4 regions of the Halalkalibacter sp. AB-rgal2 genome follow, and region 3 is predicted to be linked to each of the others. Evidence: riboswitches for the same ligand, from Rfam matches in the RefSeq annotation. Region 3 holds a riboswitch; each other region holds the start of a gene.
The links. Region 3 has a riboswitch for S-adenosylmethionine ahead of ACERJO_RS07750 (methionine ABC transporter ATP-binding protein). Riboswitches for the same ligand answer to the same signal wherever they lie in the genome.
Positions count from the first base shown of each region.

Region 1: it holds a riboswitch for S-adenosylmethionine, as region 3 does, so the genes downstream of both, ACERJO_RS02190 (methionine biosynthesis PLP-dependent protein) here and ACERJO_RS07750 (methionine ABC transporter ATP-binding protein) in region 3, are expected to answer to the same signal.
Region 2: it holds a riboswitch for S-adenosylmethionine, as region 3 does, so the genes downstream of both, metK (methionine adenosyltransferase) here and ACERJO_RS07750 (methionine ABC transporter ATP-binding protein) in region 3, are expected to answer to the same signal.
Region 4: it holds a riboswitch for S-adenosylmethionine, as region 3 does, so the genes downstream of both, ACERJO_RS06345 (sugar ABC transporter substrate-binding protein) here and ACERJO_RS07750 (methionine ABC transporter ATP-binding protein) in region 3, are expected to answer to the same signal.

Region 1 is NZ_JBGUAV010000002.1:129,259-136,551, reverse strand. It holds gene ACERJO_RS02215 (Glu/Leu/Phe/Val family dehydrogenase) at 1-155, shown strand, start outside; gene ACERJO_RS02210 (YpdA family putative bacillithiol disulfide reductase) at 227-1,189, shown strand; gene ACERJO_RS02205 (asparaginase) at 1,325-2,293, opposite strand; gene prsW (glutamic-type intramembrane protease PrsW) at 2,457-3,104, shown strand; gene ACERJO_RS02195 (hypothetical protein) at 3,120-3,284, shown strand; SAM riboswitch class I at 3,354-3,458, shown strand; gene ACERJO_RS02190 (methionine biosynthesis PLP-dependent protein) at 3,608-4,720, shown strand; gene ACERJO_RS02185 (bifunctional homocysteine S-methyltransferase/methylenetetrahydrofolate reductase) at 4,747-6,582, shown strand; gene metH (methionine synthase) at 6,601-7,293, shown strand, end outside.
Region 2 is NZ_JBGUAV010000022.1:47,670-54,962, reverse strand. It holds gene ACERJO_RS15745 (phosphatase PAP2 family protein) at 1-392, shown strand, start outside; gene ACERJO_RS15740 (glycosyltransferase family 4 protein) at 414-1,550, shown strand; gene ACERJO_RS15735 (DUF1540 domain-containing protein) at 1,663-1,812, opposite strand; gene metK (methionine adenosyltransferase) at 1,979-3,184, opposite strand; SAM riboswitch class I at 3,478-3,590, opposite strand; gene ACERJO_RS15725 (alpha/beta hydrolase family protein) at 3,676-4,452, opposite strand; gene ytkD (RNA deprotection pyrophosphohydrolase) at 4,449-4,922, opposite strand; gene bcbE (bacillibactin exporter BcbE) at 5,278-6,489, opposite strand; gene ACERJO_RS15710 (YwpF family protein) at 6,561-7,049, opposite strand; gene ACERJO_RS15705 (hypothetical protein) at 7,131-7,277, opposite strand.
Region 3 is NZ_JBGUAV010000007.1:56,545-63,837, reverse strand. It holds gene sufD (Fe-S cluster assembly protein SufD) at 1-163, opposite strand, end outside; gene sufC (Fe-S cluster assembly ATPase SufC) at 201-986, opposite strand; gene ACERJO_RS07765 (carboxymuconolactone decarboxylase family protein) at 1,263-1,652, opposite strand; gene ACERJO_RS07760 (MetQ/NlpA family ABC transporter substrate-binding protein) at 2,123-2,944, opposite strand; gene ACERJO_RS07755 (methionine ABC transporter permease) at 2,962-3,627, opposite strand; gene ACERJO_RS07750 (methionine ABC transporter ATP-binding protein) at 3,620-4,645, opposite strand; SAM riboswitch class I at 4,793-4,909, opposite strand; gene ACERJO_RS07745 (YusG family protein) at 5,164-5,406, opposite strand; gene gcvH (glycine cleavage system protein GcvH) at 5,581-5,967, opposite strand; gene ACERJO_RS07735 (arsenate reductase family protein) at 6,034-6,390, opposite strand; gene ACERJO_RS07730 (hypothetical protein) at 6,572-6,856, shown strand; gene ACERJO_RS07725 (spore coat protein) at 6,873-7,193, shown strand.
Region 4 is NZ_JBGUAV010000005.1:145,908-153,200, forward strand. It holds gene ACERJO_RS06330 (ABC transporter permease) at 1-353, shown strand, start outside; gene ACERJO_RS06335 (ABC transporter ATP-binding protein) at 625-1,410, shown strand; gene ACERJO_RS06340 (hypothetical protein) at 1,413-3,023, shown strand; SAM riboswitch class I at 3,133-3,247, shown strand; gene ACERJO_RS06345 (sugar ABC transporter substrate-binding protein) at 3,354-4,475, shown strand; gene ACERJO_RS06350 (sugar ABC transporter ATP-binding protein) at 4,695-6,194, shown strand; gene ACERJO_RS06355 (ABC transporter permease) at 6,196-7,185, shown strand.

The DNA.
Region 1 (7,293 bases), on a different contig from region 3:
CAGAAGTCGAGCAACAGTTAAAAAAGAGAACGGCTCAATCCTATCAAGATGTCTATGAATTAGCGATTAGACGTAAAGTTAACTTGCGCTTAGCTTCGTTTATGTATAGTTTACGTTCAATCGTTGAAGCATCTCGTTTTCGCGGTTGTCATTAGTTTGATATAATAAATAAAAAAAGGAGAAGCCTTGCAAACTGGCAACTCCTTTTTATGTAGGTGGTTTATTAATGAATAGAGAAGATGTTATTATTATTGGTGCTGGCCCATGTGGATTGTCAGCAGCAATTGCATGTCAAAATAAAGGGCTTAACACGTTAGTCATCGAAAAAGAAAACGTTGTTCATTCTATTTATCGTTATCCCACTCACCAAACGTTTTTTAGTACGAGTGAAAAGCTTGAGATTGGTGATGTAGCTTTTCTAACAGAAGAACGAAAGCCTAGACGAAATCAAGCATTAGTGTATTATCGTGATGTAGTGAAAAGGAAAGAGATCCGCATTAATAAATACGAGCGAGTATTGAAAGTGAAAAAAAAGGGTGGGTTATTCAATATAAGCACATCAAAGGGGTGTTATGAGTCCACTTTCGTTATTGTGGCGACTGGATATTACGATTCTCCCAATATGCTTAATATACCAGGTGAAAACCTCAGTCATGTCCATCATTATTTCAAGGAAGCTCATCCGTACTTTGATATGGATGTTGTCGTTATAGGAGGGAAGAACTCAGCCGTTGATGCATCGCTAGAACTACAAAAGGCTGGTGCACGAGTAACGAACTTATACCGTGGTAATGATTATTCAACAAGTGTTAAGCCATGGATTTTACCAGAGTTTGATTCGTTAGTTCGTAATAACTCCATTCAAATGGAGTTTAATACTGAAGTAACTGAGATTACGAACTCATCTGTCATATATAAAAAAGAAGGTACGAGCCAAGAGGTTAAAGCTGATGTCGTTTTTGCCATGACGGGTTATCATCCTGATCATTCGTTTATTAAAGCGATGGGAGTAAAAGTAGACGTGGAAACGGGGCGTCCAAACTTTGATCCAGTGACAATGGAAACAAATGTAAATGGGCTTTATATTGCCGGTGTAATTGCTGCGGGAAACAATGCTAATGAAATATTTATTGAAAATGGACGTTTTCATGGAGAGGTTATTGCCAATCATATTATTTCATACTCATGAATGTAAAAGTCTAGAGATGGGTATTTCAAGGGGATTGAAAAAGTTTGATTTTTAACTTTTCCAGTCCCCTTTAAGCAATGCGCGAAACCTTTGCCTATTTTGAAAAGCTTAGTATGAGTGGTTTTTTTATTACGATTATTGCTCAAATAAAGCGTGCATCTGAGATAAGTCATTTGTTTGTTCGAGTACCACCATTAATTTCAAGCGAGCCTTTTGTCCATTTAAGCCATTTGCGAAAATGACTCCTAATTCTTTTAATGTTCTGCCACCTCCTTCGTAAGCATAAATATCTTGAACGATACCACTAAAGCAACGTGAAACAAGAATAACAGCTATATTGTTAGATAGAAGTGATTGAATAGGTTTAACTAATTCAGGAGGTACATTACCTTGGCCGAATGCTTCGATCACCAACCCATCTATATTCGTCTTATGGATGGCGTCGATGATGCTAGGGTCCATTCCTGTATAGGTTTTCATTAAGGCAACGTTCTTATTTAATTGAGTCAAATTATACGTCTCACGCTTCGTTAACGTGTGGTGAAAAGTAACCCCGCGCTTTGTAACAATCCCAATTGGCCCATATTGAGGGCTTTGAAATGTAGCAATATTGCTTGAATGTGTTTTCGTTACGTTTTTTGCAGTGTGAATTTCATCATTTAAAACAACAAGAACACCTTTTCCTTCCGCCTCCTTACAGGCAGCTACTTTGACAGCTGAAATGAGGTTATGAGGACCATCTGCGCCGAGTTCATTACTTGATCTCATTGCACCTGTCACAATCAGCGGGATGTCCCATCCTAATAATAAATCAAGCAAATAGGCTGTTTCTTCAAGAGTATCAGTTCCGTGAGTAATAACAATTCCTTCTAATTGATCTTCCTTAACTCGTTTCTTCATATGTTTTGCTAATTGTACTACTATATAAGGAGTCATATGAGGAGAGGGAATATTTAAATAATCATCAACGATGACAGAAGCTATTGTTGATAGAGATTCAATTGTGGAATATAATGGATTTAACTGTTGCTTTAAGATTGTACCATTTGGACCTTCTTGCATCGCAATCGTTCCACCAGTATTAAGAATAAGTATTTTTTTCAATTTATACACCTCTTATCGATCTGAATAATGATAGTACTGACCTTATATATCATAGCAGAATAATGATTTACTTGAGGAGGTTATGAAGCATTTTTCTGCACGTTTTTTCTGAGTCGAATAATCAAAGGTTCAAATGCTTAAGATAAAAGGGAAAGGACATATAATGATTGCACTCATTACAGCAGCTATTGCTCCGGGAATGGCTTTATTATCATATTTTTATTTAAGAAATCATTATAGTGATACAACAGTTGGTTTTATTTTTAGGACATTTTTTGTTGGTGCTCTCTTAGTGTTTCCAGTTATGGTATTACAATATGCTTTCTTAACGGAAGGTTACTTTCAACAAGCTTTTCTTCGTACTTTTTTCTTATATGGATTTGTTGAAGAATTTTTTAAATGGTTTCTTCTTTATTTTTTTACTTATCAACATACGACATTCACTAAACGTTATGACGGTATTGTTTTTGGTGTCGCGTTATCGCTCGGCTTTGCAACACTTGAAAATGTTTTTTACTTATTAGCAAATGGTCTTGATTTTGCTCTTGGAAGGGCTATTTTTCCTGTATCGAGTCACGCTCTGTATGGGGTCATAATGGGCTACTACTTTGGACGAAGTAAGCTTGAGCATTCAAGAAAACGTTTATATCTATTTTTCGCTTTATTATTTCCATTTTTATTACATGGAACATATGATTTCATTTTAGTATTATTTGATATATACTTTCTTATTGGAATGATTCCATTTATGCTGTTATTATGGTGGTTAGCATTGACAAAAGTAAAACGAGCTCATCAATTAGATGTTTAAGAAAGGGGAATAATCATGCAACAGAGAGAGCGGTATCGCGTTGTTATACGCTGTTTAAGTTGTGGTGAAAAATATATTTTACGAGGTTATTTAAATGATCATGGTGAGTTTGAAACGGGATTTAAACGGTGTGTATGTGGAAATGATCAACAATTACACACAGATGCAACTCTCGAATAAAAAAGAAAACGAAATAACCTTGCAAATTTAACGAAAGTGTTGTACCTTTAATAAAACAATATATGATGATTCTTATCACGAGAGGCGGAGGGAATGGCCCTATGATGTCTCAGCAACCAGCCACTAGGTCAGGTGCTAATTCCAACAAGTTGAAATTGACTTGAGAGATAAGAAGGAGAGCTGATTAAATGTAAACAAACACCTTCTTCTTATTACTCGAAGAAGGTGTTTTCTTTGTTCTACAAAAAGTAAGAAGGATATGATGATGAGACTACTAAAAAAAATTAATCTGAGTTGTCTTATTTGACTAGGAGGTTATGTTGATGAATGACAAGCATTTACGCACAGAACTTGTACAAATTGGAAACCGCTCAAAAGATCCTACAGGAACCATTAATACTCCTGTTTATTTCTCTACAGCGTATCGGCATACAGGTATCGGAGAATCAACGGGATATGATTACTCTCGTACAGGTAATCCAACAAGGGAAGTGTTGGAGAACGCCATTGCTAGTTTAGAAAAAGGAGACAGAGGCTTTGCCTGTAGTTCAGGAATGGCCGCCATTCAAATTGTCTTTTCATTATTCGAGGCAGGGGATGAAATTATCGCTTCGAAGGATTTATATGGCGGAACCTATCGGTTATTTGAAGAAGGCTGGAATAGATGGGGTTTGAATTTTTCGTATGCCGATCCTCGTGATATTCGTAATGTTGAAGCTTGTTTAACTGATAAAACAAAAGCGCTCTTTATTGAAACACCGACAAATCCACTTATGCAAGAAGCATCCATCAGTGAATTAGCTACTTTTGCTAAAAAGCACGATTTGTTATTGATTGTTGACAACACCTTTTATACACCATTGCTACAGCAACCGCTAGCTGAAGGTGCTAATATCGTTATTCATAGTGCATCAAAATATTTAGGTGGTCATAATGATGTGATTGCTGGACTAATAGTCGCAAAAGGTGAAGCTTTATGTGAAAGGCTCTTTTATTATCAAAATGGTGTAGGTGCGATACTTTCATCTTTTGACTCTTGGTTATTAATAAGAGGAATGAAGACATTAGGTTTAAGAATGAACAAACACCAAGAAAATGCGAAAAAAATCGTTCAGTATTTTGAGCAAGAGGAAGGTGTAAAAGAGGTACTTTATCCTGGGAAAGGCGGGATGGTTTCATTTCGAATTGAACAGGAAGAATGGGTAAATCCATTTTTACAACAATTAAAGCTAATCTCATTTGCTGAAAGTCTTGGTGGAGTTGAAAGTCTTATGACTTATCCAGCCACACAAACTCATATGGACATACCTGAAGAAATTCGAATTGCCAATGGTGTCTGTAATCGTTTATTACGCTTCTCGGTTGGGATTGAAGAAGCTGAAGATTTAATTGGAGATTTACAGCAAGCATTTCATTACGTAAAGGGGCAGTCCTAGCATAGGATCGAGATGGGAGGAATAAGGTGACTTTTTTAAATCAGCTACAATCTAACATTTTAATTGGTGATGGAGCAATGGGGACTCAATTGTACGCATTAGGCGTTGATCAATGCTTTGAGGAGTTAAATCGTACTCATCCTGAAATGATCGTTGATGTCCACGAAAAATATGTAAACGCTGGAGCTGATATGATTCAAACGAATTCATATGCAGCTAATGCTATTAAACTCGATAAATATGGTCTTTCAAAGCAAGTGAAAGATATTAATTATCAAAGTGTGAAGCTTGCTAAGCAAGCTTCACATAATGACACTTATATATTTGGAACAATAGGTGGGATTAGACGTTTTCAATTAGAAGAAGTAGGGCTCGAAGAAATTCGAAATGCTTTTAAGGAACAAGCTGAAATCCTACTTGAATCAGGTGTGGATGGTCTTCTTCTTGAAACATTTTATGATCTAGAAGAAGCAAAGCTCACTGTGGAGCTTGCTCGTAACCTAACTTCCTTACCGATCGTGATGAATATCTCATTAGGAGAAATCGGAGTATTAAATGGTGGGATTCCTGTAACGGAAGCATTTAAAGCTTTGTATCATAATGGTGCAGACGTTGTTGGTTTAAACTGCCGTATGGGACCTTATCATATGTTGCGTTCATTTGAAACCGTTCCTATTCCTAATCAAGGGTTTCTTGCTGCTTATCCTAATGCAAGCTTGCCTGATTTCCGTGATGGACGTGTTTTTTATCAATCTAACGCTGATTATTTTCAATCAATGGGGAAAAAGTTTATCGAACAAGGTGTGAGATTACTAGGCGGTTGTTGTGGTACGACTCCGGAACATATTGCTGCGTTTGCCAAAGTAAAAAAAGAAGTAGCCCCAATTACGAGCAAAGTTGTCCGTCCTTTACATCAAATATTGGTGAAAGATCAAATTCCATCAAAAATAGATAAACCATTGCCAGAGATCGTGAAGGAACGCCATTCAGTTATTGTAGAATTAGATCCACCAAAGAAATTAAGTACGGAAGGTTTTATGCAAGGGGCTAAAGCATTGAAAGATGCCGGTGTGGACGCAATTACAATGGCTGATAATTCGTTAGCTTCTCCGAGAGTTGATAATTTATCTCTTGGTTCAATGGTCAAACAGCAGCTTTCGGCACGGCCACTCGTTCACATTACTTGTCGAGATCGAAATTTAATCGGATTACAATCTCATTTGATGGGATTACATGCACTAGGAATGAATGATATATTAGCTATTACAGGTGATCCTACGAAGGTAGGAGATTTTCCAGGGGCGACATCAGTCTATGATTTAACTTCATTTCAATTGATACAGCTCATTAAACAATTAAACGACGGTATTTCCTTTTCAGGAAAAGAGTTAGGAGAAAAATCTCAATTTTCTGTAGGAGCTGCATTCAATCCGAATGTGAAATATTTAGATAAAGCAGTGAAACGTTTAGAGAAGAAAATTGAAAGTGGTGCAGACTACTTTATGACACAACCGATTTACAACGAAGCGCAAATCGAAGCTCTTTATCATGAAACGAAGCACTTATCTCATCCAATTTATGTCGGCATCATGCCACTTACAAATAGTCGTAATGCAGAGTTTCTTCACAACGAAGTACCGGGTATTAAACTAACAGATGAAATTCGTAGTGCGATGGCAACTTGCGGGGAAGATCGTACTGCTTCAACGCAGGAAGGTCTATCTATTGCAAAATCTTTAATTGATACAACTCTTGAATATTTTAATGGCATTTATTTAATCACTCCATTTTTACGATATGAAATGACTGTGGAACTGAAGGAATATATCGATCAAAAAGCAAAATCAACAAGGAGAGTTTAAAAAGGAAAGGAAACGAGTATGACTAAATCATTGTTTGAACGACAGCTCGAAAAGAAAATTATGATTCTTGATGGAGCAATGGGAACGATGCTTCAAGATGCGAACCTTACAGCTGAAGATTTTGGTGGAGAAGAATTTGAGGGTTGCAATGAATATTTAAATGAAACCGCTCCTCATGTTATTGAACGAATACATCGTGAATATTTAGCTGCTGGTGCAGATATTATTGCGACGAACACTTTTGGGTCTACAGACATTGTATTGGACGATTATGACCTTGGTTATAAGGCTGAGGAATTAAGTCTTATAGCCGCTCAAATCGCCAAAAAGAAGGCAGAAGAATATTCTACACCTGAATGGCCAAGGTTTGTGGCTGGTGCCATGGGTCCAACAACGAAATCTCTATCAGTAACGGGCGGAACAACTTTTGAACAATTAATACATTCCTATCATGAGCAGGCTCGAGGATTAATTAAAGGCGGAATAGATATTTTTTTACTCGAAACAAGTCAAGATATGAGAAATGTGAAAGCTGCTTATATTGGAATAAAAAAAGCGAGTGAAGAAATGAATGTCGAGCTGCCTTTAATCGTATCAGGTACGATTGAACCGATGGGGACGACTCTAGCTGGACAGAGCATTGAAGCATTTTATCTTTCATTAGAACATATGAAGCCACTTGTCGTTGGTTTAAATTGTGCTACTGGACCC
Region 2 (7,293 bases), on a different contig from region 3:
TAAGCATCTTTGCTTCAGGACCCTTACAACGAACAGGCTGGATTGCCTTATTTGCTTTAATTGTAAGCCATACAGTTGTGAGCTTGATTAAAAAGAGGATTCCAAGGAACCGCCCTTACTTAGTACTACCAAATGTAACAGTAGTTGAAAACCCTTTTAAGGATCATTCCTTTCCATCAGGACATACGACAGCTATCTTTGCGATCATAGTACCATTCATGATTTCCTATCCAATTTTAATTCTTCCACTGTTCTTTGCGGCAGCACTTGTTGGATTATCAAGAATTGTTCTTGGACTTCATTACCCCTCTGATGTATTAGCTGGAGCAATTCTCGGTACTGTATCAGCATTTGGAAGTTATACACTAATGATCCATTTACCTATTATGTAAGCTTGATTAAGGAGGAGTTTAATGAGAGTATCATTATTTACAGATACGTATATCCCTCAAGTCAATGGAGTTGCACGTACATTACACCGGTTTGTCAATCATCTTGAGCGGAGAGGAATTCCTTATCAACTATTTGTTCCTGAATCCATTGAAAAAGAGAATCCATTCGCAAGTAATATACATGCCTTTACAAGCTTTCCTTTTTTTCTGTATCCTGAATGCAGATTAGCTGTTCCAAACATAATTAAACTAAGACAACGTCTCGAAACATTTAAGCCAGACCTTATTCACATTACAACTCCATTTAACATTGGATTAACAGGACTGTACTATGGAAAGAAGTATCATATTCCTATGGTTGGTTCTTACCACACACACTTTGACCACTATTTACGCTATTATAAATTATTATTTATGTCAGATATGCTTTGGAAATATGTGAAATGGTTTTATTCAGGCTTCGAGAAAACCTTCGTTCCATCACTTGAAACGAAAGAACATCTTCTCAATAAAGGTTTTAATTCAGTGGATTTATGGAAACGAGGAGTTGATTGTTCATTATATAACCCGAACAAGCAAAAGCCCTCAACCTCGAAAAGCAAATATACACTTATATACGTTGGAAGGATTGCTCCAGAAAAAGACATGGCGACATTGAGAAAGATTATTAGACAACTTCCTCGTGAAATGAAAAGGCACATTGAATGGGTCATTGTAGGCGACGGACCACTCCTATCCGAAATGAAAGAAGAGTTTAACAGTGAATCTGTTACATTTACGGGATATTTACAAGGAGAAGAGCTTGCTGCTGTTTATGCGAGTGCCGACTTATTTATTTTCCCTTCTACTACCGAAACCTTCGGAAATGTCGTCTTAGAATCACTCGCTTCAGGAACACCAGCTATTGTATCGAATCAAGGTGGCGTAAGAGAAATCGTTGAACATAATAAAACAGGAATAGTATGTGACGCAAAATCTCCTACAAGCTTTATTAACGCTATAACTGACTTAATTCAACACCCTAATAAGCGACGACATTTTGCCCAGCAAGCTCGTTCCTATGCACTTACCCAATCATGGGAAGCCATTTTTGATCAGTTGCTCTTACAATATGAACATGTCGCATTTATAAACAACAAGAAAAAACATCTTGCATAATGATGAATAAAACTGATTATTATTATCAATACTAAAGGTATAACACGGTTACTAAAATACGCCCTAAGCTAGTATGGGCTTGATGGGCGTATTTTCACTTCTCTATTAGTTCCTAGTGAGGCTTAAACGTTTTACAGTCTGTTTCTTCTGTACGCTCCGCTTGTTCGCGGTGACTAACGACATAAATTCGTTCTGCCTCACACTTATTCCCCTGAGACCAATGAACACAGTTATCCACTTCACAAAGTACATCTTGAGCCATTCTGTTCACCTCCTATTCAATAGTTTATCCTGCTTTTTTCCTTGACATACGTCACCATCTCCTCAATGAAGCCACATCATCCGTAAATCCACTTACTTTTCAAGCCTAATACTATAAAAAAAGAAACTGACCTCTTTATAAGGTTAGCTTCTTTGAACAAATTCTATTATATTTCCGCGTTTGCTTTTAACAATTCTGCCTTATCCGTTAATTCCCATGGTAACTCAACATCAGTACGTCCAAAATGTCCATACGCAGCCGTTTGCTTGTAAATAGGACGACGGAGATCAAGCATTTTAATTATACCAGCAGGACGGAGATCAAAATTATTTCTTACAAGTGAAACAAGTGTCTCCTCAACAACTTTGCCTGTCCCAAACGTATTAATTGAAATTGACACAGGCTGAGCCACTCCAATTGCATATGCTAATTGTACTTCACATTTATCAGCAAGACCTGCCGCTACAATGTTTTTTGCAACATATCTCGCAGCATAAGCACCGGATCGGTCAACTTTTGTTGCATCTTTTCCGGAAAATGCACCACCACCGTGACGTGCATAACCACCATATGTATCAACAATAATCTTTCGACCTGTTAAACCAGCATCCCCTTGTGGACCACCGATAACAAAACGGCCTGTTGGGTTAATGAGGTACTTTGTCTTCTCGTCAATTAAGTTCGCTGGTACTACATGATTAATGACATATTCCTTAAGGTTACGTTGAATCTGTTCTAACGTTACTTCAGGATGATGCTGTGTTGATATAACAATCGTATCAACACGAACAGGCTGATCATATTCATCATATTCAACCGTCACTTGCGTTTTCCCATCAGGACGTAAATAAGGGAGAATCTCTTCCTTTCGTACTTCTGTTAAGCGCCGTGCTAGCTTATGACTAAGTGAAATCGGTAAAGGCATTAATTCCTTCGTTTCATTATTCGCATAACCGAACATTAAGCCTTGATCCCCAGCCCCGATTGCTTCAATTTCCTCATCTGTCATATTGCCTTCACGTGCCTCTAATGCTTCATCAACTGCTTGAGCTATATCAGGAGATTGTTCATCGATAGATGTTAATACCGCACACGTTTCAGCGTCAAAACCGTACTTTGCTCGTGTGTACCCAATTCCTTTAATCGTCTCACGAACAACTTTGGGAATATCAACATAAGTACTCGTTGTGATCTCACCAGCAACTAATACTAGTCCGGTTGTAACCGTTGTTTCACAAGCGACACGTGCATTGGGGTCATTTTTCAAAATTTCATCCAAAATGGCATCTGAGATTTGATCACAAATCTTATCTGGGTGACCTTCTGTTACTGATTCTGACGTAAATAAACGACGACTTTGTAATTCTGACATACTTTTCATATCCTCCTTGGCACATCTTCCTTTTTAGGATGTGCTTTTTTTGAGACGGCACTCATTCCCATCAAAAAAAGTAAGGGAATCTCTTTCATAAGATTACACGAAACGATAAGAAAAACAGCAAATCATTCATTTTTTATACACATACATGTGCCATGAATTTATGAATAAGATTGATGTATCACTTTTTCATTTCAAGAGTATCTCACCAAAGGCGTTTTCATACAAATACAATAAAAAACCCTTTTCCTATCAAGAGGAAAAGGGTGTAAATGTTTACCTTTTGCCTCTTATCGTTCAAGGCAAATGCCTTGCAGGTTAGCACCTTTTCACTCTTGGCTATTAAGTGATGGTTGCTGGGCTTCGTCGGGCCTGTCCCTCCGCCAACTCGGGATAAGAGTATCCGTTCGAGGCATATCATATCGCACATCATCGTAAACTGTCAACTATATATTATTAAAAAATTATGAATCAACCAAATTCAGTCAATAATTGCTCGCCTCATCCATTGAGCTGCACTTGCAAGCACTTTTTTTTTGCGCTTCATATGGAAATTGATGTTTAAAGGTTGGATATAGCCACATATCAGCTTGTTTTTTAAATCGATCACAGCTTTTTTTTAAGCGAAAAGCATGCTCTACAGAAACATGCTCATCTAACAAACCATGAATGATTAATACACGTGATTGTAATTGCTCCAGTTTTCCTAACGGAGTCCTCCATTCATATCTCTCTGGATATTTATTCGGAGTTCCTCCGACAACACGTTTCATCATCCTTCTTAGATCAACACGTTCTTCATATGTAAGCTTCATGTCTGAAACACCATTCCAGCACGTAATCGTTTTCGCATTAGATCTCTCCATTCCCGTTAGTAAAGCCATTGTACCTCCTCTTGAAAATCCTACAATATGAATAGAGTGGCGATTAACTGAATCTAATGACTCTAAAACATCAAATGCTGAAATCGCATCTTGACGGTCCTCTCCACAAAAATCCTCTCTGCCTTCCCCACCAAAATTACCGCGATAAAAAGGGGCCATTACGACCATTCCTTCAGATGCCCATTGAATAACACGTTCGATTCTAACCATACCGACACGTTTAATGCCACCACGTAAATAAAGTAACCCAGGAAGCTTATTCTGATTACGAGGAGTAGCTAGATAAGCCTTTACACGTAATCCTTGACTACAATATGTGATTTCCATAAGCTCAATAGCAGAATGAGGAGATTTCAAATTCGTCTGACTTATAATCATGTTGTCAAGCCTTCCCTCTTCAACCAACTTAATGTAGCAGGAAGTACATCATCCTTCATAATAAAACTGTATCGATTATCATGTTTAATATTCTCGGGAAATTGTTTTACTAAAACCGGTCCTCCCGTTTCTCCGTAATCTTCCTTTGATTCAACATCTATAACTTCAGCAAAGAAAATAGCTTTATGAAATTCATGATCAATCTCATTAACAACATAAAATCCACAATACTTTAGTTGAGATAAAATAGCACCTGTCTCTTCCCATACCTCACGAAAAGCTGCTTCTTCAAGTGATTCTCCTTTTTCCTTCTTACCGCCTGGAAATTCTAATCCTCTACTGCAATGGTTCGTCACTAACCATTTCTGTTTAAATCGGCAAAAGACCAAAACATGTTCAGGTTCAATGGTAAAGTCTTCTCCAAGTCGTAAATGAACGAGACATCCATTTTGATCCATACATTGAATCATGCTCCACGTTACCACCTTCCACTAAAAATACGGTGTTCTTTAAGCAATGTGCGAAACTGTTGTCCATTTTGAAGAGCTTGATACGGGTAGGTATCTCGTATCAAGTGAGCAACGAATGAAGCCATTGCTAGTCAAATCAAAGGGACTGAAAAGTTGATTTGTACTTTTTCAGGTGGCCTCTGTTATCTAACTTATTCAGTGCCCTCGTGTTCTTTGTTTCCATCGCATTTTATCATGTCTATTACAGAAAAAAAACTGCAAATGCAGTTTTTCTTTTTAGATATCAATTTCAAAAACAAATTCATTTCACCACAACTACACCATTGCTTCAATATGTCCTAGAATAAATATTCCTTCAATCCCATGTAATTTTTATTTTTTGTTCAGGTTTAATCATTAGAAGCGCGACAACTAATGCGAGTATGCAAATTCCAGCATTGAGTAAGAAAGTAAAGGCATGTGTTGTTTTCATTAACATGGAGAAAACAGGAGGACCTAAAGCGACTCCTCCAAAACGCATACTACTATAAAGCGACGTAATCGAACCTCGCTGGGCCATCTCTATCCCTTCCGTTACTAGGGCATCTAAACTAGGAAGAGCGATGCCAATACCTACTCCACTTACTAATAAAGCTGTTAACAGTAAATAGATATCTTGAGAAAATGACATCGCAAATAATGCAATCGTTAATAAACTCACCCCAAACACCGTCATCCATTTCATTTTTTGTTTATCCTGTCCGATCACTTTACCGGTCGCAAATGATGCACAGCAAAGTGCCGCTAAAGGAATAGCTAATATAATGCCTTTCTTAATTCCATCAATTTGATGAGATTTTTCTAATAAATCTGATAAATAAAATAGTACCCCGAAGAGTACAAACATGCTAATTCCACCAACTATAAAAACAGCATATAACCATTTACCTTCTTGTTTAAAAATAAGAAGCAAGCTTTTTATAAACGCTTTAAAAGCTAACGGTTTTTCTTTCATCTTTGGTTCCTTCACCAATAAGCTTAACGCGATGATCGAAATAAAACAAAAAATTGGTATTGCGAAAAAAGGCATATACCAAACAATAAGTGCTAAGGCAGCTCCTAGTATAGGACTTAGCACCTTTCCTAATGTGTTAGAGGTTTCAATAATCCCTAGACCTCTACTAACATCCTTCTCTTCTGTAAACATATCTCCAACAAGTGGCATGACAATCGGGGCAGCTCCAGCAGCACCAATTCCTTGTAAAAGCCTTCCAAATACTAACACTGAATAAGGATCATTCATTTTCCAGCTAGCGAAAGCGGAAATGCCTCCTCCTATCGCTGTTATAACTAAGCTAGGAATAATTACTCTTTTTCTCCCAATTCGATCTGAAACGTACCCCGCAATGGGAATACATAATATCGCCACAATCGAATAAACCGTAATAAGCATGCTTACTTGAAAAGATGAAATTTGTAGCTCCCTTTCAATCTGAGGAAGAACGGGAATCAGCATAGAATTTCCTAAAGTCATGACTAGTGGGATCGATGAAATTGATATGATATCCCATGTTTTCTTCTCTTCCATGAATGAGTTCCTCCATCCTACGAGCATATTAACCTTTTTAGTATGGGGAGGTTCTCACATTCTATTCACCATTACTCTAACGAATAGCGACCACCTTTACGCAATGTTTGATACAATTCATCAAGCGTTCTTTGCGAATATTCAATTAAATTTTGCCGCCTGTTTCCAAACTCCTCAAGTAGCTCTTGACCTTTAAAGCCTTCATTCACAATGTCCTCTAAAACATCAGCTAATAGATCATCCTTTTTAAAAGCTAATTCACCTTTTAGCAAAATACTCATTTGTCCTGATAAAGGAGTAACTGATTCAACATTTGTGATCATCGCTGCAGGATGATTATCCTTGCTCGTAATCACAACATCAACAAGGATATTTCCTCTTCTCTCATAGATCATTTGAAAATATTTAGCTTGATCTTTGTCCACAATTGCTTCAATATACCATGCATGTGGGTTAGCCATATTTATAATTAATCCATCTTCAATTGGGACCATTTTCTGTTCAACTTGTCCTTTTTTACCATCAAGTACACATAGTGAAATTAATTTAAACGTTTTCATATTCATCTCCTTTCTAGATTGCAAAAAGGGCTGCTACTTAATCATACAATATTGTACGTAACAACCCTTTACTTAGCACATTTATGAACTTTTCACTCCTCGATAAAAATCCTCATACTCTTTTTCTTCAGCCCACTGTAGCAATGACTTCTCCTCGTTTGTTAATTCCCGACCTAATTTTTTCTGGAAATCCATTAACATCTCTAAATACAGACTTTTCATTACCATGGAATAAAACCTCTTT
Region 3 (7,293 bases):
TCCAATTTTTAATATTTGTTTTTTCTGGCTTTGGTAGAGCTGTTTTTTCTGAAAGCTCTAACCCTTTCAAACGAAGTTCCTCAAGCCATTGAGGTTCCTTTCTCTTCTTAGAGAATGCCTGAACTTGATCTTTTCCGATCAATATTTTCGTCTCTACTGACATACATATACCCACCTTTTACGTATATTTCTTCAATCTCTTACGCTTCTTGATTCACACGCTCGTCTTCAATGCCAAGCTCAGTCTTAATCCAGTCATAACCTTCAGCCTCTAAACGTTCAGCTAATTCATATCCACCAGACTTGACAATTCGACCTTGCATCATCACGTGAACCTTATCAGGCTTAATGTAATTCAGTAGACGTTGATAGTGTGTAATAATTAAACAGCCGAATTCTTCTCCACGCATATCATTAACACCTTTTGAAACGACTTTTAAAGCGTCAATATCTAAACCTGAGTCAATTTCATCAAGGATCGCAATTTGTGGCTCTAGCATTAACAGTTGGAGAATTTCATTACGCTTCTTCTCCCCACCAGAAAATCCTTCATTTAAATAACGGTGTGAGAAAGATTCATCCATTTCAAGTAAACCCATCTTTTCATCTAGTTTACGAATGAATTTCATTAAAGAAATTTCGTCACCTTCTTCACGCTTCGAATTAATCGCGGAACGTAAGAAATCAGAATTCGTAATCCCACTAATTTCACTTGGATATTGCATCGCTAAAAACAAACCTGCTTGAGCACGCTCGTCCACTTCCATCTCTAGCACATCTTCTCCGTTCATATGAACAGATCCACTTGTAATTTCATACTTAGGATGTCCCATAATAGCCGATGCAAGAGTAGATTTACCTGTACCGTTTGGACCCATGATAGCGTGAATTTCGCCACCTTTAATTTCAAGGTTGAAATCTTTTAAGATTTCTTTTCCCTCAATAGACACTTGCAAATTTTCAATCTTCAAAAATGGTGCTGACATAATTCTCATACCTCCAATGTATTTCGCTAATTCGTTATTGTTAGCGAGTAAAAGTAATTGATTGTTGTTCATTGATTCTCAATTTATTCTCATTACAATCTTATAACAAATCTAGATAAAATTCAAGAATTCACCCTCAACTGATCTTAACTTGTCACCTTATCTTTTTATTATTATAAACATTGAAAAGAGAGTAGCACCGATGGCACTACTCTGTTTTATTTTATCATAAAATGTAAACACAAGCGAAATCGAATCCTCTTATTTTTCTATTTCTTACTGTACAGGCTGGCTATCTCCTAGCTCTTTCATTGCTTCTTGAACAAGTGTGACTGCTTGGCTCATAGCTGCACCACCACCAAATGCTGCTGAAACACCAACCGTTTCTAATATTTCATCCTCTTTGCATCCTTCATCTAAACATCCTTTTGTATGATAAATAATACAATATTCATCTTGAGAAAAAATACTAATCCCTAAGGCGATTAACTGTTTTTCCTTCTTCGAGAGCGTGCCTTTTTCAAAGCATGCTTCTGTAAATGCATTATATTTCTTCGCTATCGTAGGCATTTTTTTCGTAAATACACCTATTCCTTCTTTATAATCTTGTAACGCCATTTGAATTGGACTTTGATCCTGTTGGTCCTGCTGTTGTTGCTGATCCATTTTATCATCCCTCCTAGTCTTTTAAACATCTGTATTATTTACAGGGAGGTTGTATGATATACGAAAGAAGTACCAGAAAATGAATGTGGAAGGCCTCTGAAAAAGGACCCTCGAAAAGAAAACGATCTTTTCCTTGTGCCATGCGGAACCTCATTCCGTTAAATAGACAAATATTCTACTTTTGCATTAGAAACGGAACGTCATTCCGCTAATATGCCAAAAGAAGAGCAAAACGAAGCGTAAATGGCCAAATAGCGGAACGAGGATCCGTAATAACCGGAATAAAGTCAGTATAAAGGAAATAACGGAATGACGTTCCATCAAGTCGCAGCACAACTTAATGAAGAAAAGACCGCTACCGCTAGGCCATTGAAAAAGTCCGATCTTCTCAAAAAAATGTGGGAATTACAAAGCCACTGAAAAAGTACAAATTAGCTTTTTCAGTGGCTTCATTTCTAGTGTCTATTGATTTAGTTTTGAACAGGAATAACCGCTCCATCGTATTGTTCATAAATAAATTCGCGAATTTCCTCTGAAGTTAACACTTCATACAAGGCTTGAACTAATTCACCCTCTTCATTACCTTCACGAACAACTAATAGGTTTGGCTGGAGAACATCCTCACCCTCGAAAGCAATTCCATAAGCATCAATATCAACTCCACCTTCAAGGGCATAGTTCGTATTGATAACGACCGCATCACCTTCGTCATTTTCAAATGAAGGTGCTAACATTCTTGCTTCGACTTGATATTCATCAAATTTTAAGTCTTTCGGATTCGATACGATGTTTTCCACACGTGCAAGCTCGCCATCTTCAATATTAAGCTCAATTAAACCAGCGCGCTCAAAAATCGGTAAAATACGTCCATGGTCACTAATCGAATCACTTATAATAATCGTTGCACCATCTGGAAGTTCATCTAAACTACTATATTCTTTTGAATACACACCAATTGGCTCATAATGTATTTCACCAATACTAACAAAATCATATGCCTCATTTTCATCCATTTGCGAAGCTAAATACCCAGGTGTTTGAAAATAATTTACATCAATTTCATTTTCCAGTAACGCTTCATTAGGCAGAATATAATCAGAAAAGGTTGTAATATCTAGCTCAATCCCTTTCTCCTCCAATATAGGAGCCGCAGCCTCTAATATTTCCGTATGTGGCACAGCTGACGCACCGACACGTAACGTTTCTAACGAATCCTCATCTGCTCCATTTCCACATGCTGCTAATGTAACTGATAATCCTAATGCTGCAATTAAACCCGCTACTTTTTTCATCTTTCTTTCCCCCACTCTTATCTTTTGTCTGTTTTATGTGTAAAGTAGTCCCCGATCCATTGAATGATAAAGACAATAATCAGGATGGCTACTGTTGCCACCAATGTAATCATACTATTATTACGTTGAAACCCTTCTAAATAAGCCAAGTGACCAAGTCCTCCAGCAGCAATAACACCTGCCATTGCCGTATAACTAACGAGAGCAATCGCTGTAACCGTTATGCCTGAGATCAAAGCTGGCATCGCCTCTGGAATTAATACTTTGCGAACGATCGTGAAAGAGGACGCGCCCATTGCTTGTGAAGCCTCAATAACCCCTTTATCAATTTCCCTAAGAGCAATTTCTACCATTCGAGCGTAAAAAGGTGCAGCACCAATAATTAACGCAGGCAAAGCTGCATTTGCACCTAACATCGTCCCAACCATTGCCCTTGTAAATGGAATGAGAAGCACAAGTAAAATTATGAATGGAATTGATCGAAATACATTGACAATCGTACTAAAAACAAAATGGATAATGGCATTCTCCCATAAGCCACCCTTACTCGTCACATATAATATAAGACCAAGTATGATTCCCAATACAAATGTAACGGCAACGGAGATCGTTGTCATGTAAATTGTTTCAACAGTTGCTTCCCATAATTGATCGACTTTAATTTCCTCAAGAAGATCATTCATCATTCTTGATCACCTCCACATCAACCTTCTTCTCTTTGATGAAGGCAATCGCATCATTGATTATGTGCTCTTCCCCTTTAAGTGAAACAAACAACGTCCCATATGAACCATTTTGAATCTTTGTAATCTTACCTTGTACAATGTTTACTTCAATATCAAAAGCTCGAATTAATTCCGTAATAAGCGGGCTTTCTGTTTCATCACCAACAAACGTTAATTGAACCATTCGGCTATTTGGTTCACTCGCCAAGGAAGCTAAAGCCTCAACGGTCTCTTCTGGCTCGGTAATTTGTTTAACAAATTCTTTTGTCATTTTCTGCTGTGGTCTTCGAAAAACGTCTAGAACAGGACCCATTTCAACAATTTGTCCTTCTTCCATGACGGCAACCCGATGACAAATTTTTCGAATCACATGCATCTCATGAGTAATTAAAATAATGGTTAAACCAAGCTTCTGATTAATATCAACTAATAGCTCTAAAATCGAGTCTGTCGTTTTCGGATCAAGAGCAGATGTGGCTTCATCGCACAAAAGCACACTTGGATTGTTGGCTAATGCTCGTGCGATGCCGACACGTTGCTTTTGACCACCGCTCAATTGGGAAGGATAACTATCTCCACGACCTTCAAGTCCAACAAGCTCGATTAATTTATCGACTCGCTCTTTCCTTCGCGCTCTATCGACACCTGCAATTTCCAGAGGAAAAGCGATATTTCCTCGTACGGTACGTGACCATAGAAGGTTAAAGTGCTGAAAGATCATGCCAATTTCTTGACGCGCCTTTCGCAATTCTTTTGCTGATAGAGTGGACAAATCACGCTCTCCAACAATGACATTACCTTCTGTCGGTCTTTCCAACATATTTAGCATGCGGATCAGTGTGCTCTTACCTGCTCCACTATAGCCAATCACACCAAATATTTCACCTTCCTCTATCGTTAAATCGACACCGTCCACTGCTTGAACGGGTCCATTTTTCGTATTAAAACGTTTCTTGATCCCTTTTAATGAAATCATCGAAAACCACTTCCCTTCGAGGTCAATCAAAAGGTATAGCCACCCTTTTTGAACAACCTCTTATAATACTTTATATAAAGACCGTATTTATTAAAAATAAAAAAATCCTTCCTGTGCGTGACAGAAAGGATGATACATTCGTCCTTCCTCTCATCTTTCAAAGTGGTAAACACTTTGCAGGATTTAGCACCTAATAAGATGATTTATCACCTTATCGGTTGCTGGGCATCGTAGGGCCAGTCCCTCCGCCTCTCGCAATAAGAGTTTTACTATATGAAAATACTAATCTTTTAGCTCCTATGAATAATAGCATAGGAAAAAATCAGCTGTCAATGAATGCTGATCAGTATTTCTTGCCAATTTTGTGAATAGCCTTACATGTTAATGACCCATAAGGGATTACGAAGGCACTAATAAAGGTTTTTAACCTTATCAGTGCCTATTAAATACAATGAGAGAAACCGTTGTCTCCTTTAAAAAACCTGATATGAAGTGAGTTTCTTGTATCAAGCGAACAATTAGCACCAGCCCTCATCACAATTTTCTACATAGGATTGAACATCGTTAGGCTTTTTATTTTCATATCTGTATATTTTATCTGCGTCAAATTCAAAACCTTCAGCCATTTCATGCTGCAGGCCTTGGTTTGTTTCCATTACTTGACCAATCTTGGCTTCCCCCATGTATAAGCTAAGCTTCCCATCTTCATACTTACCTTTCACTTGACTGGTCACATCAATCTTCACAAATTCCAATTCCACGTAAGCACCTCCTTATATATACAAAAGTTACGTATAGCTTCCCCAGAGTAAGCTAACTTATCATAACGAAAAGCAAATCATTTAAAAAACGTCGGCTGTGCTTCCGAATTCATATAAAAAAGAGGTTCCAAAAGATTTAACCTAGATCCTTTGAAACCTCTGTATTGTTCATTTCTACTCTTGACTAATCATTTCCTCATATTGTTCCGCTTGCATAAGCTCATCTAGCTCCGCTTCTTTACTTGGCTTGATAATAAGCATCCATGCTTTTTCGTATGGAGATTCATTGACAAGCTCTGGTGAATCATCTAAATTTGCATTTACTTCAACGACTTGTCCACTAATTGGAGCATACAACTCCGAAACCGTTTTCACTGACTCTACATTCCCAAATGGCTCATTAGCTGTCAGTTCATCACCCACTTCAGGCAATTCAGCAAATACAATATCCCCTAACTCTTCCTGCGCAAAATGAGTGACCCCAATTCGAACTTGACCATTCTCTTTCTTCACCCATACGTGCTCTTTCGAATACGTTAGCTCTTTTGGTAATTGACTCATGGTTAACCTCCTACTTTTCATCTATGCTCTTTAGTATAACGTGATGCTGTTGAAAAGAAAAACAACTTATTTCCAATTTTGTTCAAATAAGTCTTCCTTAAAACCAACCGTCACTTTCTTTTGATCAGTCGTTAACGGGCGCTTAATTAACATTCCATCAGAAGCAAGCAATTCTAACGCTTCATCTTCTGTCATTGTTGGTAATTTCTCTTTTACATTTAGTTCACGATATTTCTTTCCACTTGTATTAAAAAATTTCTTTATTTCTAGTCCACTATTTTCCACCATGATTTTTAGTTCTTCTTTAGTCGGTGGATTTTCGACAATATGTACATCATTCACTTCTATCCCTTTTTCCTCTAACCATTTTTTAGCTTTTCGACAAGTTCCACACTTTGGATAATGATAAAAAGTTATTGCCATCACAAACATTCCTTTCTCATTTATTCATCCTTAGTATTGCTTAATTTATGTAAAACCACAACCAATATGTTTCATTATTAACAACTTCTCACTAGAATAGACTATTGCCATTTTCTTAAAACTAAGTGTGTATCCACTGGATACGCTTCATGATATGCAGCATTCCCAAAGGAGGATCAACATGCAGCAAACACAAATCTCAAACCAACAAAACCAGCAAAATCAAGCTATTATGCAGCAACCACCAGCGATTATTTCAACAAAGGATCAATTGTATTTAACAGACATGCTTTCATGGAATTTAATTGCGATGAAAAAGGCTCATTTCTTCGCTCAGCAATGTCAAGACCAAGACATTATTCAAGCCCTTGAAAACGCCGGATCCATGCATCAACGCCATTACGAAAAAATACTAACTCACTTGAATGCGAATCAAAATCAACAGCAATCTATACCGGTTCAATAATAGGGAGGGCCAATAAATGAATCAACAAAAAATTAAAAATCCTGAACTGCAAGTACCAAAAACACCACAAATGTCTGAACGCGACTTTATAAATGATCAATTAGCAACGGAAAAATATATGTCTAACGCCTATACGGTTGCATTAAATGAATTAAGTCACGATCAGCTTTATCAAGACATTTCTACCATTTATAACGAAACCCAAAATTGTCAACGTGATATTTATACTATCATGTTCAAAAAAGGATTTTATGCGTTAGAACCAGCTGAGCAACAAAAGCTTTCAGAAGCATACCAGCAATTTTCGGGATACCAATCACAATTCCCTTATCAATAAAAAGTGAAAGGTCTGTCCTAGGATTCGATCCTTTGGACAGACCTTTTTCTAAATAATAAGAAGGTAACGTCAGAGGACATGGTTATAAGCCACATTTTTT
Region 4 (7,293 bases), on a different contig from region 3:
TCATTCGCTTCTTACCACAAGCGATGCAATCGGGGGAAGCCTCGCTTAGCTTAGTGTCACCTCGAATTGATGAAGCGGCAAGGAGCCTCGGTTATCCACCGTGGAAGGTGATGTTTAAAGTGATCCTACCAACGATTCTTCCCGGTGTATTAGCAGGGGGGGCGCTCGTATTTGTAAGTTCAATTAAAGAGCTACCAGCTACATTAATGCTAAGGCCGCCTGGCTTTGATACGCTAGCTGTCCGGGTTTATTTTGAAGCAACAGAGGCGATTTATCATTTGGCTGCACCTGCAGCGTTACTAATTATTGTCGTTTCGGTTATTCCGTTGCGTTACTTGTTAAAGAAGTACTAATCGATATTGTCGGTTGAAAGAGAGGCTGTAAATACAAGGTGCTTGCCATCTTGTATAATGGCCTCTTCTTTTTTTACAGAAATAAAACGATGTTGACGGTGGTGGCGGTTTCGTACGTTACACGTTCTCTTTCAGTAAGGCTTTAGCGCTTGTAACGCCTGGATTTGACGAAATGAACAAGTATGAATGGAAATGAATGATAAGAAAAGGGAATATTTAGAGGTCTTGTATGATATACTGTCCACAAACTAGGATATAAGGAGTTATAACTATGACAGATCAGGTACCTGTTATTTCATTACGAGATTTGATGATGAAATATGATGATGAGTATGTCTTACGAGGCATAAATTTAGATGTGTATGAAGGCCAAATTATTGGCTACATCGGACCGAACGGGGCTGGGAAAAGCACAACCGTTAAAATTATGCTAGGGCTTGTCCAAGGATTTACGGGCTCGGTGCAAGTTCTTGGAGAAGATATTGCAAATGGAAGAGTCGAGTATAAACGGAAGATTGGTTATGTCCCTGAAGTCGCTGAATTATATGATATGCTGACAGCTCAAGAGTATTTAACGTTTATTGGTCAGCTGTATGGAATTGAGAAGGAAGCAGCTGATTATAAAGCGCGTCGACTAATGAAGCAATTTGAATTGGAGGAGGTCTATTATTCTCGTATTTCTTCTTTTTCAAAAGGGATGCGTCAGAAAGTTTTACTTATTTCAAGCTTATTACATAATCCTGATGTACTATTTCTTGATGAACCGCTGAGTGGTTTAGATGCAAATAGTGTGATGGTTGTAAAGGAAGTAATGGCTCAATTGGCCTCTCAAGGTAAAACGATTTTCTATTCATCACATATTATGGATGTTGTTGAGAAAATTAGTAATCGAATTGTGCTCATTTCGGAAGGGAAGATTATTGCAGATGGGACGTTCGATGAGCTAAGAGAAAAGAATTTAGAAGGCTCATTAGAAGAGATTTTTAATGAATTGACTGGCTTTCATGAGCACCGAGAAATCGCAAGTAAATTTGTTTCGATTGTTCAAGAGGTGTAAGGATGAAGGATTATTTACTGCTACGTTTATTAGATCGATGTAAAAAAGTATTTCGCTTGCTTGGAGTCGATTTTACTGACATAAGAACGATCTTACAAGTGAAGTTTGAAATGGATCAGCGACGTGTTCCGACGGTTTTTGCCGATTCAGCAAAGAAGGAAGATAAGAAAAAGAATCAATTTTTATTATCATTAGGGTTATATGCCCTATTTGGTCTTATTTTAATTCCCTTTCTCTTTGGTGAAGAGTACTTATTCCAATTAAGTATTGTCTTTTCAATTTATATGTTTCTTGTCATGTCATCGCTAATTTCGGATTTCTCAACTGTGCTACTAGATGTGCGTGACCGATCGATTCTAGCAACGAAGCCGATTACTGAGAAGACGTTGGCGGCGGTGAAAGTGATTCATGTCGCAAATTATTTAATACAATTATCGTTAGCGATTATTGCGATTCCACTTATTGTAGCAATCTCTGTGAAAGGAATTGGATTTGCCTTCTTGTTTCTAAGTAGTATCGTTTTTTTAAATTTATTCATTATTGTCATCACAACATTATTATATTTACTAATATTACGTTTCTTTAATGGTGAAGTGCTGAAGGATATGATTAATTATGTTCAAATTGGGCTTTCTATCGCGCTGATTGTTGGGTATCAAATTGTTGTTCGTTCATTTGAATTTGTTGATTTGAACATAGAGTTTCAAGCAGCGTGGTGGCAATTTTTCTTACCGCCTATCTGGTTTGCGGCACTATTTGAGCTCATTTTAAATCAGGTTGTAAATGCATATTTTATTAGCTTTACGAGTCTAGCGATTTTCGTTCCTATTGTGGCGATGGTCTTTTACGCACGATTCATGCCAACCTTCGAATATTATTTGCAGAAGCTTGACAGTCATGAGAGAAATACGAGGGAACGAAAGAAAAGATGGCTTACGTGGATATCAAATATCATCTGCTCTAGTAAGGATGAACGAGCCTTTTTCCATTTTGCTAATATTGTCATAAAAAGGGAGCGCCAATTTAAGCTTAAGGTGTATCCATCTATTGGTCTTGCACTTGTCTTGCCTTATCTCTTTCTTTTCTCAGAAATGAGAAATAGCACTTGGGGAGAGATCGCAAGTAGTCAGTGGTATTTGTCGATGTATTTTACGATTTTGCTCATTCCAACTATAGTCGTAATGGCGGAATATTCTGAAGGCTACAAAGGAGCATGGATTTATGAGTCTTCACCGTTAAAAGGGTATCATCTTGCGGTTAAAGGAACACTAAAAGCATTATTAGTAAAGCTAGTGTTGCCGTTGTATGTACTTGTTTCGATCATTTTTCTTTGGATCTTCTCGATTAGAATTATTCCTGATTTAATTGTATTGATCTTTTCAAGTATGCTCTATATGGCCATTTGTCAGCTGGCTGCTGCGCGTATAAAGCGTCCTTTCTCCAAATCATTTAAAGTTATTCAAGATAGTAAAGGGTGGCAAATGCTCGGCTTAGTCTTATTAGGTGGTGTATTTTTCTTAGGTCATTACGTTAGCCTACAGTTTACTGGTGGGGTATATGGTTATTTACTTATGGTAATAGTTGCGAATTGGCTCGCATGGAGGCGGATTTAGTTGAATGATGTAAAAAAACATATTTTTCTTGTCGGAATTCTATTGACTTCTTTTCGATAAGGTATTAAAGTTAGATTATTCATTTTTGACAGAAAATTAGATAAATAGACTCTTATCAAGAGTGGCAGAGGGACTGGCCCGATGACGCCCAGCAACCGTTCTTACTTGAGAAACGGTGCTAAATCCTGCAAAGTATGACGGTTTCATACTTTGAAAGATGAGAGAGGATTTCAATCATAGCATGATGAACCTCTCTTTATGGATAAGAGAGGTTCTTTTGTGGTCAATGAATGATAGTGATGAAAGAAAGAGAAAAGGGGAGCTGGAGAAATGAAGAAAGTATTGAAACATGCGATTGCACCACTTGCACTTGGACTACTTCTTGTAGGGTGTGGTACAGCTGAAGACACAGGACAAACAGGACAAGCTGGGAGCAATGATAGTGATGTGAGCTTTGAAAGTGTTCCAGAGCGTTTTGCTGAAGGAGAAGATGTAAACATTAAAGTCATCCGTAAAATCGGTGGTGACGATCATACAGCGCAATTTTTAGCTGGAGCCCAAGAGGAAGGGTCAGCTCTTGGATTTGATGTTGAAACATTTACAGCTAATGGAAATACGGAAGCATTTCATGATGCGATTGCACAGGCGGTCAATGGTGACTATGATGGTGTCATTATTTCTCATGGGGATGATCAGGCTACGATTGAAGGTGTTCGAGATTTAGTGGATAGTGGAAAAAGCGTTGTAGCGTTTGATTCAGATGGTGGTTTAATAGACATTGAAGGTGTCACATTAACGTCTCAAGATGATGAAGAATTAGCATCATTAGCGTTAAATCAATTAGTAGAAGATTTTGATGGTGAGGCGAATATTGTTTACCTATGGGTCGATGGATTTCCGCCAATGGTTAGACGTAATAATGTGTACCAAAAAGTACTTGATAGCCATCCAGGAATTAATGAGCTTGAACGCTTTGGGGTAGCGGCAGAGGATACATCAGTCCAAACACAGAATGCAGTTTCGGCGATGTTAACTAAGTATCCAGAAGGTGAAATTGATGCGATCTTTGCAACGTGGGATGCTTTTGCGATTGGTGCGACAAGAGCATTGAAGGAAGCAGGACGTGAGGATATTGCGATTTATGGTATTGATATTTCAAATGCAGATTTACAAGAGCTACAGGAGGAAGGAAATCCATGGAAGTATACAGCAGCTGTTGATCCGAAATTAATTGGCGCTGTTAATGTGAGAATTTTAGCTAAGAAGCTTGCTGGGGAAGAAACGCCACAAACGTATGACCTTGAAGCTTCATTAGTATCACAAGATCAATTACTAGGGCAAGAAGAGTCTGTGAATATGGTGAACCTTGCTGATATTATTGAAGGTTGGGGACAATCAGATGCTTTCGAAGAAGATTGGATGAAAGAGCTTAAAGAGCATTATCAGCAGTAAAGTTAAAGAGGATCTCTTAAAGGAAACTGAAAAAGTAAAAAAAAACAAACTTTTTCAGTTTCCTCTCTTTGGGTGTCTAAAAGCGGAGTTAGAGCTCTTTTAGACACCTCCTTATGTTTGAAGAACTGAAAAAGGTTTTTTATCTATTGCTATTCCCTCAGCTAAGTGGTGAGGATGTTGAAAGAGTATGAGGAAAAGACGTAAGGTGGGGAAATCGTCATGACGACATTACATATGGAAAGCATATCAATTGAATTTCCTGGTGTAAAAGCGCTTGATCAAGCAACGTTTCAGATTGAAACGGGTGAAGTACATGCATTATTAGGGGCTAATGGCGCTGGGAAATCGACTTTGATGAAAGTATTGTCAGGGGCGTATAGTCATTATTCAGGCTCTATATCCTTTGATGATGTTGAGATGGAAATTCGATCACCAAAGGACGCTCAAAATGCCGGTGTTCAAATTGTTTATCAAGAAGTAGACACGGCTTTGATTTCTTATTTGTCGGTAGCAGAAAATATTATGCTAAATGAAACGGTTAATGAATTAGGGAAGAAACAATTTGTTAGCTGGTCATTGATTCATGATAAGACTAAAGCGATATTAGAAAAAATGAATATTCGTATTTCTTCAAAAGCACTCGTTAATGAATTGACGCTTGCCGAAAAGCAAATGGTCTTAATTGCAAGAGCGGTACGTTCAAACTGTCAATTTCTCATTTTAGATGAACCGACAGCACCTTTAAGTCAAACTGAAACGAATGAATTGTTTCGTATTGTAGGAGAGCTAAAGGCTAGTGGAGTCGGAATTATTTTCATTTCACATCGGTTGCCAGAGATCTTTCAAATTTGTGATGGAATTACGGTGATGAGAAATGGACAATTTGTTCAACGAGTACGAACGGCAGAAATAACACAAAATGAAGTGATTGAGAAAATGCTAGGCAAAAAGCTCGAAGATCAATACCCGGATCGCTTTGAGGTGAGTGGGGAGCGTATCCTAGAAGTAAGAGGACTTTCAGATAAGCAAAAGGTACATGATGTGAATTTTCACGTTCATGCAGGTGAAATTATTGGAATAGCAGGACTTGTAGGAGCCGGAAAAACAGAGTTATGTAAAGCGTTATTCGGAAAATCAACGAATCTATCTGGAGACGTCTTACTTAAAGGAAAGAAATTAAAGCTGAAAGCACCCCATCAAGCTGTTCAGCAAGGCTTAGCGCTCGTTCCAGAAGAACGACGTAAAGAAGGGGTCCTTGTAACAGAATCTGTTACGACAAATTTGACAGCGGCTAGCTTGTCTTCCTTCACTAGGCTATTCGGATTTTTAAATGTGAGAGCAGAACGTAAAAAGTCAGTAGAGGTGATTCAAAGTCTAGGGATCAAAACCCCATCAGAATTAGCTCTAGTTGAACATTTATCTGGTGGAAATCAACAAAAAATCGCCATTGGAAAATGGTTGATTGCTGATGCGGACGTCTACATGTTTGACGAACCGACAAAAGGTGTTGATGTAGGGGCAAAAAAAGATATCTTTCTCTTAATACAAGAATTAGCGAAGCGAGGAAAAGCGATTATTTATGCTTCATCAGAGCTAGCAGAAATTGTTGGTGTAACGAATCGTGTGTATGTGATGTACGATGGAAAAATGGTAAAAGAGGTACAGACAATAGAAACAAATGAAGAAGAGCTACTGTATTTCTCGACTGGAGGGGACTAACGTGCAAGAAGTATCAGAAAGAAAAGAGAAAAAGTTTGATGCATTTCGTTTCTTTTATAGATATGGAACGTTGCTAACGATCGTTGTGCTGATTGTATTCTTCTCATTGGCAACCGATTCCTTTATGCAAAGTTCAAATATGATAAATATTTTACGTTCGATTTCAATTGTGACGATTATTGCTATTGGGATTACGATCTCTTTATCTGTCAATGGCTTTGATTTATCAGTAGGCTCAGTTGCATCCTTATCGAATGCCATCGTTATTTCGATGTTCGTCTGGTTTTCACAAAATACGTTCGTAGCGATCTTCGCCGCTTTAATTGCGGCTTTACTTGTTGGAGCATTTAATGCCTTTATGATCGTGAAGGTAAAAATACCTGATATGCTTCTAACACTTGCAACGATGTTTATCGTACAAGGGATTGCTTTAACGTATACGAAAGGGGCAACCGTTTCTGAAAATATGGTGATGTCAGACGGCTCGTTTGCAACGGGAACGTTAAGCTCGTTCTTCTTACAGCTTGGGCGAATTCCTTGGATTATTATTATTATGATCATTTCGGTCATTCTCGTTCATATTTTCCTAACCTATACGAAGCATGGTCGGTTTATGTATGTAATAGGTGGGAATGAGGAGGCTGCAAGATTATCAGGAATACCTGTTAATAAATATAAAGTCACTGCCTATTTATTATCAGCACTATTTGCTGCTATCGGGGGGATCGTGCTAGCGTCAAGAGTTGCTACAGCGGAAATAAACGCTGGTACTCCATATTTAATGGATGCTGTGGCAGCAACATTTATTGGATTTTCTGTTCTCGGAGCAGGTAAACCTAATGCAATAGGAACGTTTTTTGGTGCTGTATTAATAGGCATCTTGTCCAATGGTCTAGTGATGATGTCTGTACCTTATTATTCGATGGATATAGTAAAAGGGACAGTGCTCGCCTTTGCGTTAGCAATTACGTATTATAAATTAAAAAAATAGATTTTATAGAGGTTGTTCAAAAAGGGATGTTTTTCCCTTTTTGAACAACCTCTAAGCAATGAGAGTAGTTGCTACATCTCTTAAAAGTCTTGTGGTGAGTGGTTTTCT